DNA from 2 places in the Priestia aryabhattai genome. Region 2 is predicted to be linked to the other one. Evidence: a T-box and tRNA genes for the amino acid it is inferred to sense, from the RefSeq annotation. Region 2 holds a T-box; the other holds one or more tRNA genes.
What was found. The T-box of region 2 lies ahead of pheS (phenylalanine--tRNA ligase subunit alpha). A T-box ahead of a tRNA ligase gene usually reads a tRNA of that ligase, here a tRNA-Phe.

Region 1 (8,063 bases), on a different contig from region 2:
TGCATCAACTAGTAAGGAATGTTCTCCATCACTTACTAAAATCGCATTTCCTGTGCTCCCACTCGCTAGCACGCTGAAATGCAGGCTCATTTATCTCACTCCAAATACTTATTTATTTCCTTTTTTAATGATCTGCCCTTCAAAGGCATTTACAAAATAACTCGTATCTCCATTTACAACAATGTGCCAAGTTGGTGCTAAAACTTGAGAATTTAATAGCGGCAGATCAAACGTATAGTATCCAAACTCTACGTCTGTCACTTTATCTTTCTTTTTCAATTCATCCTTCAAAAACAAATTTTCCAATGCTTTTAAAGGAGACAAAACATCCTGCTCATCATCCAACGTTTTCACAGAACCTAACATCGTTTGTTCATATGAAACAATTTCGCCTTTATCATTTAAATGAGCAATGATCATGCCGTTTTCATTATCATAGATTTTGTGCTTCTTATATTGTTGAAAGAATGTAACTGTTTTTTTCTCTTTATTAACATTCCATAGCTCATAATCCTCACCAGAGAGCACATATCGTTTTAGAAATTGACTTAGCTTTGCTTTTGTATTTTTTTCAGGCACTGAAAAAGGTTTGTCTAATACGCTCCGAATTGTTTTTTCCTCAAGCAGCGCTGCTTTTTGTTCTTTGAGCTTTTTTAAGTCTTCATCTTTAAACAGTTTGCTTTTAGCATTTAACGATGAAGCTTCTTTCACATCTGTAGGTAAATGTTTATATTCAATGCCTTCACTCGTTAATTGTTCTTCAACACTCGACTCTACAAATAGAGAGTACTGATCTTCTTGATGAGTTTTAAATATCTGATAGCCTAAGTAAATATTAAGAATCAAGAAAGTGAAAATAAAGATGGTTTTTGTTCTATTCCAATCCATCGTTATCGCCTCCTTCGGTCGGCGGTGCAATTCGATACCATTTGCTATTATAATAATAGAACCAGGAAGGAACGAGTTTGACAGAATTAGAATTAAACTCAACCGTCTTTTCACCGGTTTTCGGCTGCTGTGACACTTCTTCTAGCTGATAGCCTATTGAAATATCTTTTAACAGATTCGGGTCAAAGTTTTGGTGTTTTTCAATTAATTGAATAACCTTTTGAGATGACTGCAGCTTTTCTACACTCGAATCCTGTACTCTTACAAAACGATAAAGAGGACGACGGTAATTTAAAATCTCCGCATTTCCCCATCTCTGATATATTTCAGTCATTCCCTGATTGCTGTACACTGGATAGTTATCTTTATAATAACGATAGCTAATTTCTTTTGTAATACGATTCCAGCTGTTGAATCGGTAATTAGATTCTGTCCAGCCACCGTGGTCATTAACGAAGCTAAAGCTACGATTTATTAAATTATAATCTTCCATTACCTCGGTCGTGGAATTTACAAGATTCACATATTCCATCACATCTGTCTTCGTATTGACATTAATCACTTTTGTACCTTCGGTGTAGACATCTCGGTTTGTAGACGTTTCTTTCCGTGCATAGTCCGGGTTGTTAAAAAGCGCTTCTTTATATTTTTCAATATCTAAATGCCTCATGCTCGTATAGTAGACTTCACTATTCATCGTAATATTGTTTTCCGGAAGGAAGATATATCGGTTTTTGTTTTCTTTATATACAAGGCTCGGGGCATACGTACGTTTCATTTTATCTTCTAATTCTTTGATATCATCTTTGGCCAAATTCTTGACTGTAACCGAATAAATCTTTTTTTGCTCATAATTCACAAGATATACGCTCACGAAAAAGGAAGGTGTACGCTTAATTTTAATGAGTACACGGTCAAATGTTTGATTAGGCAAAGACGTTTGAGAAAATGAAAAAAGCTGTTGAAATGTTTTCAAAGGGAGCGCGTCTGGATACAACACTTCAATAGAATTACTTCCATGGACATAATTTAAAAATCCATCAGGCGAAATAGCATCCGAAACGTCCGTCACATTCGAAAATTTCCACTTTTTCATTTCATTTACCCATTTGTTTACATCATCTTCATCGTGAGACATGTAGTGATTATCGTTTCGATGATAGAGGACTTCTGTTGGAAGAATATGATCTTCTATTTTACTTTTTGAACTCACTTCAACTTCCTGCAAATGTTGATTTTTTGAAATGACCTTATAAGAAGGCTGATACGTCCATATATGATACGTCATAATTAAACTGGAAGCGACGAGAACAACTAAGATGGCCGTTTTGATATGTTCATATCTCATTCCCATTCGTCATCATTCTCACTTTCAATCGGAAGAGTAAAGTAAATCGTTGTTCCTTTTCCTTCCTGACTATCTGCCCAAATGCGTCCATCGTGTGCTTCAATAATTTCCTTGGCAATAGCAAGCCCTAATCCTGTTCCGCCTAATTTACGCGTTCGTGCTTTATCTACACGATAGAAGCGTTCGAAAATTTTAGCTAAATTTGATTTTGGAATTCCCATACCTTGGTCTTTAATGCTCACAACAATTTCATGTGTATGCTGAGCAATTGAAAATGTAATGGTTCCGCCTTCAGGTGAATATTTTATTGCATTGGAAATAATGTTATCTAATACTTGTGTAATTTTATCTTGATCGATAGCGACATAGATTGCTTCATTTGGCAAGTCGCGCACGAACGAAATACCTTGTTCAATTGTCATTTCAAAGCGATCAATGATGTAATGATAGAACTTCACAAAATTGATTGGGTCACGGCTAAATCGATAGTCTTGGCTATCTAGCTTAGATAATTGAAGCAAGTCGTTAACGAGACGAATCATTCGTTCTGTTTCCGTTTGTGTCACATTTAAAAACGTCGGAGCTAAGTCCTTATCTTGCCAAGCTCCATCTGCAAGTGCATCTAAATAACTGCGCATCGTTGTTAACGGCGTACGCAATTCATGTGAAACATTCGCTACAAATTCTCGGCGATCTTGATCAATTTTCTCCTGCTCTGTAATGTCATGCAGGACAATGATAATCCCGTTAATAAAGCCTGTCTCTTTTTGAATAGCGGAAATGGTAGCTCGTAAAATAAAGGGATCCGATTTTGTACTAAAGTCCAAAATTAATGACTCTTGATTAGCGAGCAAACTTTCAAACGTATGCGTTTCTTCAAGATCTAATAGGGAAACAACTGGATCAGACAAAACCGTTTCACGTGAAACATTTAGCATAGCTGCGGCTGGATCATTAATTAAAATTACTCTTCCCTTTCGATCCGTCGCAATAACGCCGTCCGTCATATGAGCTAATACCGAACTAAGCTTACGGCGCTCTCCTTCTGTAGTTGCCTGTGCTTCTTGAAGCTTTCTTGTTAAGTTGTTGAATGTGAGAGCTAGCTGACCAATTTCATCATACCCGTATACCTTAGCTTTTCTCGTGAAATTCCCTTTGGCCATCTCAAGTGCTTGTTTTCTCATTTCAGACATTGGACGAGTAATCGTCTGAGCTAAAAACACGCCTAAAATAGCTGTAATAAAAAGAGCAATCACCGTACCTGCCTTAAAGATCTGATTGATATTACTCATTTGATCATAAACAGGCTCCATAGAAGCTGTTAAGTAAATAGCACCTAAGATTTCTTCGCTAGACTGAACTTTTCCATTTTTATTAGTTGAATTTGATTGACTGGCACCTACTTTATCCTGTAAACGAATAGGCTGTATCATAACTCTGATTCGCTGTCCGCTTTGATCAACAAATACATTATCAGAGTTCGTTCCTGCTAACAATGCATTTGTAATCGCTAAATCATTTGTCTTTTTACCTATGATCTGTTGAGGATTTGAGTTCGATGTAGCAATAATTCTTCTATTTTGATCAATGACTCTTACTTCAGAGATGTCATTCATATCATTTGAAGCTAAATTGGGTCTTGAAGCAAAATCTCGTAAAATAGTCTTTAAGTCTTCCTCAAGAGTGGGTGAATCATCATCACGATTTTTCACCATTTCTTGTCCAATATTATACGTCAGCAAGTCTGTCCGCTCTTGAAGAGACGTTCGAAAGTTGTTAACTAATTCTTTTTCTAATTGTCTTGCAAAATAGACCCCAATAATTTGCATCGCAATTAAAATGAGCAGCACATAAATCAATACAAACTTTAAATGAATAGATTGCAGGAGCCTTACTTTCTTCATCTAAAATTACTCCTGCTCTGGGCTGCGTAAATAATAGCCTACTCCACGTCTTGTTACAATCCACATTGGATGGCTCGGATTATCTTCAATTTTTTCACGTAATCTTCGAACTGTTACATCTACCGTACGCACATCACCAAAATAGTCATAACCCCATACGGTTTGCAGCAAGTGTTCACGCGTCATGACTTGTCCAATGTGCTTCGCTAAATAATGCAGCAGCTCAAATTCACGATGAGTGAGTTCAATCGTTTCTCCACGCTTAGACACGATATAGGCATCTGGGTGAATAACAAGCGCTCCAATTGTAATTTCATTCGTTTCGCTTTCTTCTGTTGGAACAGCTACCTGCTGATGTCTACGTAAATTAGCTTTTACACGTGCTAATAATTCACGCGTACTGAACGGCTTAGTTACATAATCATCTGCACCTAATTCTAGACCTAAAACTTTGTCAATTTCAGAGTCTTTTGCTGTTAACATGATAATTGGCATATCATATTTTTTGCGCACTTCTCGGCAAACTTCCATTCCATCTTTCTGAGGAAGCATAATATCTAATAAAATCATTTCAGGCTGTACTTCTTCCACTTTTTCAAGTGCTTCTACGCCATCGTAAGCACAAAATACTTCGTAACCTTCTTTTTGCAAATTAAACTTTAAAATATCTGCAATCGGCTTTTCGTCATCTACGACTAAAATACGTTTATCCATGATCATCGTTCTCCTTTATTAGTTGAAGCAAAATATAAAAGATAGTATTCATACTGTTTGAATACCGTAGTTTTATTATACTTGATAACCCTTGAAACGTCACAAGTTCATCCTCTACTATACATGAAGATATATGATTTTCAACCATCTCTAAATACAAAAGTAATATATTACCACAAAAGAGATACAAAGCAAATAACGTTTTCTTTTAAATGTAAATAAAAGAAAAAAGCATGACTTTAAATAAAGTCATGCTTTTTGATGGCTCGGGACGGAATCGAACCGCCGACACAAGGATTTTCAGTCCTTTGCTCTACCAACTGAGCTACCGAGCCAAAATGGCGGTCCCGACGGGAATCGAACCCGCGATCTCCTGCGTGACAGGCAGGCATGTTAACCGCTACACCACGGGACCTCAGTCTATGTGCTATGTATTAAAAATATTAAAAATGACCCGTACGGGATTCGAACCCGTGTTACCGCCGTGAAAGGGCGGTGTCTTAACCGCTTGACCAACGGGCCACGTTGTAACAAAAGTGAGCCATGAAGGACTCGAACCTTCGACCCTCTGATTAAAAGTCAGATGCTCTACCAACTGAGCTAATGGCTCATGTTATATCTCTTAGCGACGTTTATTATAATAACATGATGTTTTATATAAATGCAATAGTTTTTTTAAAACTTTCTTTTTATTATTGAGCTTTTTTTAAAAATCTTGTTAACAAAGCGCCAATTATAAATAAAAAAAGGTTAGCTCACGAGGAGCTAACCTTTTTTATTTAGCTATATACACCACGTAATACATTTGTTTGTGTACGATCTGGACCTACAGAGAAAATAGATAAAGGAATACCTGTTAATTGAGACACGCGCTCTAAGTAGTGGCGAGCATTATTAGGTAACTCATCTAATGTTTTCACACCCGTAATATCTTCTGTCCAACCTGGAAGCTCTTCATATACAGGTTCGCATTCTGCAAGTGTTTTTAAGCTAGCAGGGAATTCTTCCATAATTTCCCCTTTGTAACGGTAAGCTACACAAATCTTTAACGTCTCAATTCCTGTTAATACATCAATTGAGTTTAAAGATAAGTCTGTGATTCCGCTAACGCGACGAGCATGACGTACAACTACACTGTCAAACCAACCTACACGGCGAGGACGACCAGTTGTTGTACCGTATTCACGTCCTACTTCACGGATTTGATCACCAATTTCGTTTGTTAATTCAGTTGGGAAAGGACCGTCACCAACACGAGTTGTATACGCTTTTGATACACCTACAACGTGTTTGATTTTAGATGGACCTACACCAGAACCAATTGTTACTCCACCCGCTACCGGGTTTGAAGATGTAACAAATGGATATGTTCCTTGATCGATATCTAACATAACACCTTGTGCGCCTTCAAATAGTACACGACGTCCTTCGTCTAACGCATCATTTAATACTACTGATGTATCAACAACATATTTTGCCACTTGTTGACCATACTCATAGTACTCATCTAAAATTTCTTCTAATGTAAAGCCTTCTACTTCATACATTTTTTCAAGAAGGCGATTCTTTTCAGCTAAGTTTTGTGTTAATTTTGCTTCAAATACTTCACGGTCTAGTAAATCGGCAATTCGAATACCAACACGTGCTGCTTTATCCATATAAGCTGGTCCAATACCTTTTTTCGTTGTACCAATCTTATTTTCACCTTTACGTTCTTCTTCAACTTCATCTAATTTTAAATGATATGGAAGAATCACATGAGCTCGGTTACTAATACGTAAGTTTTCTGTTGTTACACCGCGATCATGTAAGTATTTTAATTCTTGAACAAGCGCTTTTGGATCGACAACCATACCGTTTCCAATTACACACGTTTTGTCATTATAAAAAATACCTGAAGGAATTAAATGTAACTTATAAGTTTCACCATTAAACTTAATTGTGTGACCTGCATTGTTCCCACCTTGGTAACGTGCAATCACTTCTGCATTTTCTGATAGGAAGTCTGTAATCTTCCCTTTTCCTTCATCTCCCCATTGTGTTCCTACTACAACGACTGAAGACATATCTTAAGCACCTCCGCTTAGTAAGCAACAGCTCACTACGACATAATTTAACCATGGATAAGTGTATCAATTTATCACGCTAAAGTCAATTAAATCCGAACGATTTAATAAAAGTTATTACAAATATATCGTATTTTGCGGAACGAATGCGATAACAATAAAATAAAACCTCTCATATTGAGAGGTTTTATGCACCAGGCGGCACTCCTGCGTCATCAAAGCGCCGCTCGAGATTAACGAATTTATTGTATTCTTTTACGAAGGCAAGCTGTACGGTTCCAACTGGACCGTTACGCTGCTTGGCTATAATAATCTCGATAATATTTTGATTTTCTGTATCTTTTTCATAATAGTCTTCACGATATAAGAAAGCTACGATATCGGCATCCTGCTCAATACTTCCGGATTCACGGATATCAGACATCATTGGTCGCTTATCTTGTCTCTGCTCTACTCCACGGGAAAGCTGTGATAAGGCGATAACAGGAACTTCTAATTCACGAGCTAAAGCTTTTAACGCACGAGAAATTTCAGATACTTCCTGCTGTCGGTTTTCTCCGCTTCGTCCATTTCCTTGAATAAGCTGTAAGTAGTCAATTAAAATCATCCCAAGTCCGCCTTCTTGTTTCAAGCGACGACACTTAGAACGAATTTCACCTACTCGAATACCCGGTGTATCATCAATATAAATCCCTGCATTGGACAAAGACCCCATTGCCATAGTGAGCTTTCCCCAGTCATCAGCTGTAAGCGAGCCTGTACGCAGTCTTTGTGCATCAATATTTCCTTCGGCACACAGCATCCTCATAACAAGCTGCTGAGCACCCATCTCTAAACTGAAGATTGCTACGTTCTCATCCGTTTTCGTTGCAACGTTTTGCGCAATATTTAAGGCAAAGGCCGTTTTACCTACCGATGGGCGGGCCGCTACAATGATTAAATCATTTCGCTGGAACCCTGCTGTCATTCTATCTAAATCACTAAACCCGGTTGGGATACCTGTAATGTCACCTTTTCGATTGTGAAGAACTTCGATATCATCGTACGTTTGTACAAGTACATCTTTGATATTTTGAAACACACCGCTGTTTTTACGCTGTGCTACTTCTAAAATGTTTTTTTCCGCTTCATTTAATAAAACTT
Region 2 (8,063 bases):
AATTTCTTTATTGGTTTAAAAAGAAGAAGATATACATAATTACAGGAGTGATTACATTGAATTTACAACAGCTATTTACCATGCAGCGCCAGCTGGATCAGCATATAGAGGATAAGCATCAGCTTCATAAGGAAGACTTGGTTCCGAGAAAGCTTTTAGCCCTGCTTGTCGAAATGGGAGAGCTGGCAAACGAAACGCGCTGCTTCAAATTTTGGAGCGTTAAACCTCCCGCTGAAGATGCTGTTATTTTAGAAGAATTTGTGGACGGCGTACATTTTATTCTTTCTTTAGGTATTGAAAAAGGATACGATGATTTGACTGAGCTGCCAAAAGCAAAAGCAAGTGATTCAAAAACAGCACAATTTTTACAGGTATTTGCACAAGTTTCTGCTTTCGAGCAGGACCTGTCGAAAGAAAGCTATGTGAACATGTTCGTATCTTACATGGCGCTTGGCGATATGTTTGGTTTTTCCGCTGAACATATTGAAGGGGCGTACATCTCAAAAAATGAAGTGAATTTTAAACGCCAAGAACAAGGATACTAGAAATAAAGTGATGGGAAATTTTAATTCAACCTCTTTTTAGCTATAATAGAGGTATACATATGAAAGGGGTAATCCATATGACAAAGTTAGATGAAACATTAACGATGCTTAAAGCACTAACAGATGCAAAAGGAATTCCTGGCAATGAACGTGAACCGCGTGAGGTTATGAAGAAATATATTGCACCTTATGCAGATGAAGTAACGACGGATGGACTAGGCAGTTTGATTGCGAAAAAAGTGGGCAACGAACAAGGGCCTAAAATTATGGTAGCCGGTCACTTAGATGAAGTAGGTTTTATGGTGACTCAAATTGATGAACGCGGCTTTATTCGTTTTCAAACGGTAGGCGGATGGTGGTCTCAAGTCATGCTTGCTCAACGTGTAACCATCGTTACATCTAAAGGAGAGGTAACGGGGATTATTGGCTCGAAGCCTCCTCATATCCTGCCTCCAGAAGTTCGTAAAAAGCCAGTTGACATTAAAGATATGTTCATCGATATTGGCGCCTCTAGTAGAGAAGAAGTAGCGGAGTGGGGAGTGAAACCTGGTGATCAGGTTGTGCCTTATTTCGAATTTACGGTTATGAACAACGAAAAGATGCTGCTAGCGAAAGCCTGGGATAACCGTATTGGCTGTGCAATCGCTATTGATGTATTAAAAGCTTTAAAGAATGAAACACACGAAAATGTTGTGTATGGTGTAGGAACGGTGCAAGAAGAAGTTGGACTTCGAGGTGCAAAAACATCCGCTAACTTTATTGAACCGGATATTGCATTTGCTGTTGATGTCGGTATCGCTGGAGATACACCTGGCGTTTCTGATAAAGAAGCATCTTCTAAAATGGGAGATGGTCCGCAAATCATTTTATATGATGCTTCCATGGTTTCTCATAAAGGACTTCGAGATACAGTGGTAGATGTGGCAGATGAATTAAATATTCCGTATCAATTTGATGCAATCGCTGGAGGCGGTACGGACTCAGGTTCTATCCATATTTCAGCTAACGGTGTGCCAGCACTTTCGATTACAATTGCAACTCGTTATATCCATTCTCATGCAGCGATGCTTCATCGTGATGATTATGAAAATGCAGTTAAATTAATTGCCGAAGTAATTAAACGCTTAGACCGAGATACGGTTAACGCAATTACGTATAATTAAAAAAAGCTCATTCTCTTAGGAGAATGAGCTTTTTGTTGTACATAGGAAAAGGCTATTTATTTTAAACCGTTTTCAAGCGTTGTCAGAATTTCTTCTTTTTCTGATTCTGGAGACTTTTCCCAAAGCACCTCAAATAAAACACCAAGTCCAGGGAGCATTTTTTCTTCACCGCTTTGAATAGCGTCAGAAATTGTAGCTTCAAGCTCTTCTTTTGAGTTTCCTGAAACGTTTGCAATAACAGCATTTCGTAAATTAAGATCCATCATTTTCACCTCAGCTATCGTAAAGTTACCAATAGTTTTTGTTTTCTTTGCGATTTCTATGTACAATAAAGTGAAACTTATCTAATGATTATTGAGCAAAATGTAATCGAACTATTTATTTTTGTATAGATAAAGGAGTTATGTTTGTGAAACAAATTGATTCAGTTAAAAATCCGCAGGTAAAAGCGTGGAAAAAGCTGCATAATAAAAAAGACCGTGATAAACAAGGTCTTTTTATGGTAGAAGGCTTTCATTTAGTCGAAGAAGCTATCAAAAATAACGATTGCGTAAAGGAACTCATTATACGCGAATCGACCGAAGTGCCAGCACAGTGGAATATAGAGGGTATAGAAATAACCGTTGTAAACGAAGCAATTATTAAATTATTATCTGACACAGAAGCACCTCAAGGAATTATCGCTGTGTGTTTTCAAACGAAGTATGCAGAAATCATTCATACAGCACAGAAAGTATTGCTTTTAGATGCAGTGCAAGATCCAGGTAACCTAGGCACAATTATTCGAACAGCTGATGCTGCCGGAGTGGACGCTATTGTCGTTGGAGAGGGCAGCGTGGATGTGTATAACCCAAAAGTCGTTCGTTCAACGCAAGGAGCTATTTTTCATCTTCCGATTGTAAAAGGTGACTTACTGGAAATGATTTCACTGTTAAAAGAAAAAGGAATAGCAGTTTACGGCACGTCGTTACAAAATGGAAAGGCCTATACAAGCGTAAAACCTTCAAACGAATTTGCGCTGATTGTGGGAAATGAAGGAAGCGGTGTAAGTGAGAAAGTGTTGAAACAAACGGATCAGAATCTGTACATTCCCATCTATGGAAAGAGCGAGTCGCTAAATGTTGCCATCGCTTCTGGAATCTTACTTTATTATTTACGCGGAATGTAGTTGCATCGAGAACGTGTTTTCACTATAATAATACAATAGTTACATATGTAAAAAACGATGAAAGAGAGCAGTAGCTTATGTCCGTTTATGCAGGGAGAAAATGCCGTGACTGAAAGCATTTTTATAAATGTAATAAGTGAATTCACCTCTTGAGTTGACACTTAGACCATCTTACATAGATGTAAAGGTGTTCCGGAGATTCCGTTAACTTGAATGAAGTGAACTGTATACGTCTGCGTATATAGTTAACAAGGGTGGTAACGCGACTAATCCTCGTCCCTTTTTTGGGAGGAGGTTTTTTTATTTGTCATTTTTTACGTTAAAAGGAGGAATAAGTGATGAAAGAACGTTTACAAGAACTTCAACAAGAAGCAATTGCAAAAGTCGAAGCAGCAAGTGCTTTAAAAGAATTAAACGACGTACGCGTAGCTTATTTAGGAAAGAAAGGCCCTATCACAGAAGTACTTCGCGGTATGGGAAAACTTTCAGCTGAAGAGCGTCCCGTAATGGGAGCACTCGCAAATGAAGTACGTGAAGCTATTGCATCTAAAATTGAAGAAAAACAAACGGCGTTAGAAGCAGCCGAGGTAGAGCGTAAACTTGCTTCAGAAACAATCGACGTAACGCTGCCAGGACGCCCTGTTAAAGCAGGTACGCATCACCCGCTAACAAGCGTGGTTGAAGAAGTAGAAGATTTATTCTTAGGAATGGGCTATGAAGTAGCAGAAGGACCGGAAGTAGAGCAGGACTACTATAATTTCGAAGCGCTGAACTTGCCAAAAGGTCACCCAGCGCGTGATATGCAAGATACATTCTATATTACGGAGGAAACGCTTCTTCGTACACATACATCAACTGTTCAAGCTCGTGTTATGAACAAGAATGAAGGCAAAGGACCTGTTAAAATTATTTGCCCAGGTAAAGTGTACCGCCGCGACGACGATGATGCTACGCATTCTCATCAATTTATGCAAATTGAAGGTCTTGTAGTAGACGAAAATATTCGTATGAGCGATTTAAAAGGCACGCTTGAAGTATTTGTGAAAAAGATGTTCGGTGCAGACCGTGAAATTCGTCTTCGTCCAAGTTTCTTCCCATTCACTGAGCCGTCTGTAGAAGTAGACGTATCGTGTGCAAAATGTGGAGGTAAAGGCTGTAATGTATGTAAACAAACAGGCTGGATTGAAATTTTAGGAGCCGGCATGGTTCATCCAAATGTTCTTGAAATGGCTGGATACGATTCAACTAAATATCGTGGTTTTGCTTTTGGAATCGGTGTAGAGCGTATTGCTATGTTAAAACACGGCGTGGATGATATTCGTCATTTCTATACAAATGATGTTCGTTTCTTAGATCAATTTAAACAAGTATAAAGGAGGGACTACGATGTTTGTATCTTATCGTTGGTTACAAGAGTATGTTGACTTATCAGGCGTAACGGCAGAAGAGTTAGCTGATAAAATCACAAAAAGTGGAATTGAAGTTGAAGGTGTAGAAAACTTAAATAAAGGCATCAGCGGAGTGGTAATTGGTCACGTTGTAGAACGTGAACAGCATCCAAATGCTGATAAATTAAGCCGCTGTCAAGTAGATCTTGGTGAAGGAGAAATCGTTCAAATCGTGTGCGGGGCACCAAACGTGGCACAAGGCCAAAAAGTAGCGGTTGCAAAAGTGGGAGCTGTACTTCCAGGTAACTTTAAAATCAAGCGCGCTAAGCTTCGCGGTGAAGAATCGAACGGTATGATTTGTTCTCTTCAAGAGCTTGGCATTGAAAGCAAGCTTGTGGCAAAAGATTATCAAGAAGGCATCTTCGTCTTCCCAAGCGATGCTGAAGTAGGAGCGGATGCACTAGATGCATTAAACTTAAACGATGAAGTATTAGAACTAGGGCTAACACCAAACCGTTCAGACTGCTTAAGTATGTTGGGCGTAGCACATGAAGTAGCCGCTATTTTACGTCGTGAAGTGAAGTATCCATCAGTAAACGTGCAAACGTCTGATGAACAAGCATCTGATTATATTTCCGTTAAAGTAGAAGCAAAAGAAGACAATCCGCTTTATGTAGCGCGCGTTGTAAAAAATGTAAAAATTGCTCCGTCACCATTATGGATGCAAACGCGTTTAATGGCAGCTGGTATTCGCCCTCATAACAACGTTGTTGATATTACCAACTATATTTTGCTTGAATACGGTCAGCCGCTGCATGCTTTTGACTATGATCGTATTGGTTCAAAAGAAATTGTTGTACGTCATGCGTCAGAAGGCGAGAAGTTTGTAACACTTGATGATCAAGAGCGCGTGTTAAAAGGTAATCAGCTTGTCATTACAAACGGAAGTGAACCAGTAGCTCTTGCAGGTGTAATGGGCGGAGCAAACTCTGAAGTGAAAGACGATACGGTAAATGTTCTCATTGAATCAGCTTACTTCAAAGGCTTAACGGTTCGCCAAGCTTCAAAAGACCACGGTCTTCGCAGTGAGGCAAGCGCTCGTTTTGAAAAAGGAATTGATCCTAACCGTACGCGTGTAGCTGCTGACCGCGCAGCAGAATTAATGGCTGAATACGCTTCAGGTGAAGTGGTAAGCGGGACTGTAGAAGTAGATACACTAACTGTGGAACCTGCTGTTGTAGCTGTGTCACTTGGACGTATTAACGATGTACTTGGTACAGAGCTATCAATGGAAGAAGTACAAGATATTATGAACCGTCTTCAATTTGAAAACAAAGTGGAAGACGAAACAATTGTTGTAACAGTGCCAACTCGTAGAGGTGATATTACAATCGAAGAAGATATCGTCGAGGAAGTAGCGCGTATGTATGGCTATGACAACCTTCCTACAACGCTTCCTGTAACAGTGGCAACTCCAGGGAAATTAACAGAGTATCAGCTTGGACGCCGTAAAGTTCGCCGTTTCTTAGAGGGAGCGGGACTAGCACAAACAACAACATATTCGTTAACGAGCACTGAAAAAGCTACTCAGTTTGCACTAAATGCAACAAGTACGATTGGTTTAGCAATGCCGATGAGTGAAGATCGCAGCATCCTTCGTCAAAGCTTAGTGCCTCATTTACTTGAAGCAGTGAAGCATAATAATGCTCGTCAATCGGATTCTATTGCGCTATACGAAACAGGCTCAGTGTTCTTATCTAAAGGTGAAGGAGAATTGCCGGATGAGCAGGAGCGCGTAGCTGGTGCAATCACGGGTCTATGGCATACTCACGGCTGGCAAGGTGAAAAGAAAGCCGTTGATTTCTATGTGATTAAAGGTGTACTAGAAGGGTTATTTGCACAGCTTGGTTTAGAGAAAAGAATCTCATATGCTCCCGTTAAAAAAGACGGTATGCACCCTGGACGTACAGCGGCTGTATGGTTAGATGAAAAAGAAATTGGATACGTAGGTCAAGTTCATCCTGTTGCTCAGAAACAGTATGGTCTTCGTGAAACATACGTATTTGAATTACACCTTCAAGAGCTATTAGCTGCAGATGTCGAAGAAGTTCGTTATTCAGCTATTCCAAGATTCCCATCTATTACACGTGATATTGCACTTGTTGTAGATAAAAACGTTCTTGCAGGAGAAGTTCAGCGCGTCATCTATGCAGCGGGCGGAGAACTTTTAAAAGATGTGACGGTGTTTGACCTATATGAAGGCGAGCGTATGGAAGAAGGCAAGAAATCTGTAGCTTTCTCTTTACGTTATTTAGATCCTGAACGTACATTAACAGATGAAGAAGTAGCAAAAGCACACGGTGCAGTGTTAGAAGCTGTTGAAAAAGAATTTGGTGCAACGCTTCGTTCATAAGAATAAAAAAAGAGATGTGGATTTCCACATCTCTTATTTTTTAGCTAATTTTAAAGCTTTTTCTGTATTAGCAAAATGGATTTTAGCTAAAGAGTTCAGCGCATTGACGCCATGTTTTTTAATAATTTTAGCAGCGGCGATATCAACTTGTGCTCCAGCTCCGCGAGGAATGACCATCCCGGTCTTTTCCGTTAGCAAATCCATTTGTTTTAAAAATGCGTATCTGGCAATAATGGAAGCAGCAGCTACAGATAAATGAACGCTTTCTCCTTTTGTACTGAAAAAGACATTTTCTTTGATAATCTCTTTTTCCTTTACCACGTGTTTATAATAGGTGTTTTTTTCAACAAACTGGTCAATTAAGATGGCATCAGGTTTTTCAGGATCCAATTTTTTTAACACGTTGGATAAAGCCTTGTTGTGCAACAGTGCTTTCATTTTACCTTGTGACATGCCTTTTTCTTGAAATGCATTATACTTTTCGTTATGTAAGACAAGCAAACTGTAGGGAATAAACGAAACAAGCTGCTTGGCAATTTCAATGATTTTAGCATCCGTTAACTCTTTTGAATCTCGTACTCCTAATTCTTTTAACAAAGGAAGCTGCTCTTTTTGAACATAGGCAGCAACAACGGTCATAGGGCCAAAATAATCTCCTGTCCCTACTTCGTCAGAACCGATGACGGATAGTGAGCTGAAGTTTGATGGGAGGTGTGAGGCAGGAACCTTTTTGGCAGCATCTAAAGGGCCTCCCCATTTAGCCGCTTCTGTTTCAGCTTCTTTTCCTTGAAAAAGTACTTTTCCAGAGCGGTACGCAGTGATAGAACAGCCGGGGGTTTTAGCTGCAAAAATACTTCCCTGCGGCAGTTTAGGCTGCAAATAGGATGTGTAATGAAGTTTCATTTTAGCTATTTGATCAGCTGATACCTTAATAACAGCATGTGACATAATGCTTCACTCCTTTCGGGGTATTTTAGTTTACTTTATAAGCACTATCCCTTATGATAGCTTAAATATAGATATGTTTCCATTGAAGTCTTCTTCGTGGTATGATAGGGATTAGGATTTTTCGTGGAACGGAGGATTTTCTCGTGTCAAGACAAGATAAAACACGTGCGACAGTTGACATCTTTGGTCAGCAGTACAGCATCGTCGGTAGCGAAAGTACAAGCCACATTCGACTTGTCGCCTCTATAGTGGATGAAAAAATGCGTGAAATCAGTACTAAAAACCCTTCTTTAGATATCAATAAATTAGCAGTATTAACAGCTGTGAATGCTGTACACGAATATATAAAACTGAAAGAAGATTATGAGAGACTTGAACAAAAACTTTATGGAAAAGAGGAATGACTGAGTCAATGCTTAATATCATTTTAATTGTGTT

Region 1: it encodes a tRNA-Phe, which carries the amino acid that the T-box ahead of pheS (phenylalanine--tRNA ligase subunit alpha) is inferred to sense. The anticodon was not compared.

What each region holds. Positions count from the first base shown of each region.
Region 1 is NZ_JAMBOQ010000005.1:28,859-36,921, reverse strand. It holds gene M3225_RS21210 (MBL fold metallo-hydrolase) at 1-90, opposite strand, end outside; gene M3225_RS21205 (two-component system regulatory protein YycI) at 109-888, opposite strand; gene M3225_RS21200 (YycH family regulatory protein) at 875-2,242, opposite strand; gene walK (cell wall metabolism sensor histidine kinase WalK) at 2,233-4,140, opposite strand; gene yycF (response regulator YycF) at 4,147-4,854, opposite strand; tRNA gene M3225_RS21185 (tRNA-Phe) at 5,117-5,189, opposite strand; tRNA gene M3225_RS21180 (tRNA-Asp) at 5,194-5,269, opposite strand; tRNA gene M3225_RS21175 (tRNA-Glu) at 5,305-5,376, opposite strand; tRNA gene M3225_RS21170 (tRNA-Lys) at 5,392-5,464, opposite strand; gene M3225_RS21165 (adenylosuccinate synthase) at 5,634-6,920, opposite strand; gene dnaB (replicative DNA helicase) at 7,108-8,063, opposite strand, start outside.
Region 2 is NZ_JAMBOQ010000001.1:1,111,073-1,119,135, reverse strand. It holds gene M3225_RS05785 (dUTP diphosphatase) at 57-545, shown strand; gene M3225_RS05780 (M42 family metallopeptidase) at 623-1,708, shown strand; gene sspI (small acid-soluble spore protein SspI) at 1,765-1,971, opposite strand; gene M3225_RS05770 (TrmH family RNA methyltransferase) at 2,112-2,876, shown strand; T-box leader at 2,925-3,160, shown strand; gene pheS (phenylalanine--tRNA ligase subunit alpha) at 3,215-4,249, shown strand; gene pheT (phenylalanine--tRNA ligase subunit beta) at 4,263-6,677, shown strand; gene rnhC (ribonuclease HIII) at 6,711-7,625, opposite strand; gene zapA (cell division protein ZapA) at 7,769-8,029, shown strand; gene M3225_RS05745 (CvpA family protein) at 8,038-8,063, shown strand, end outside.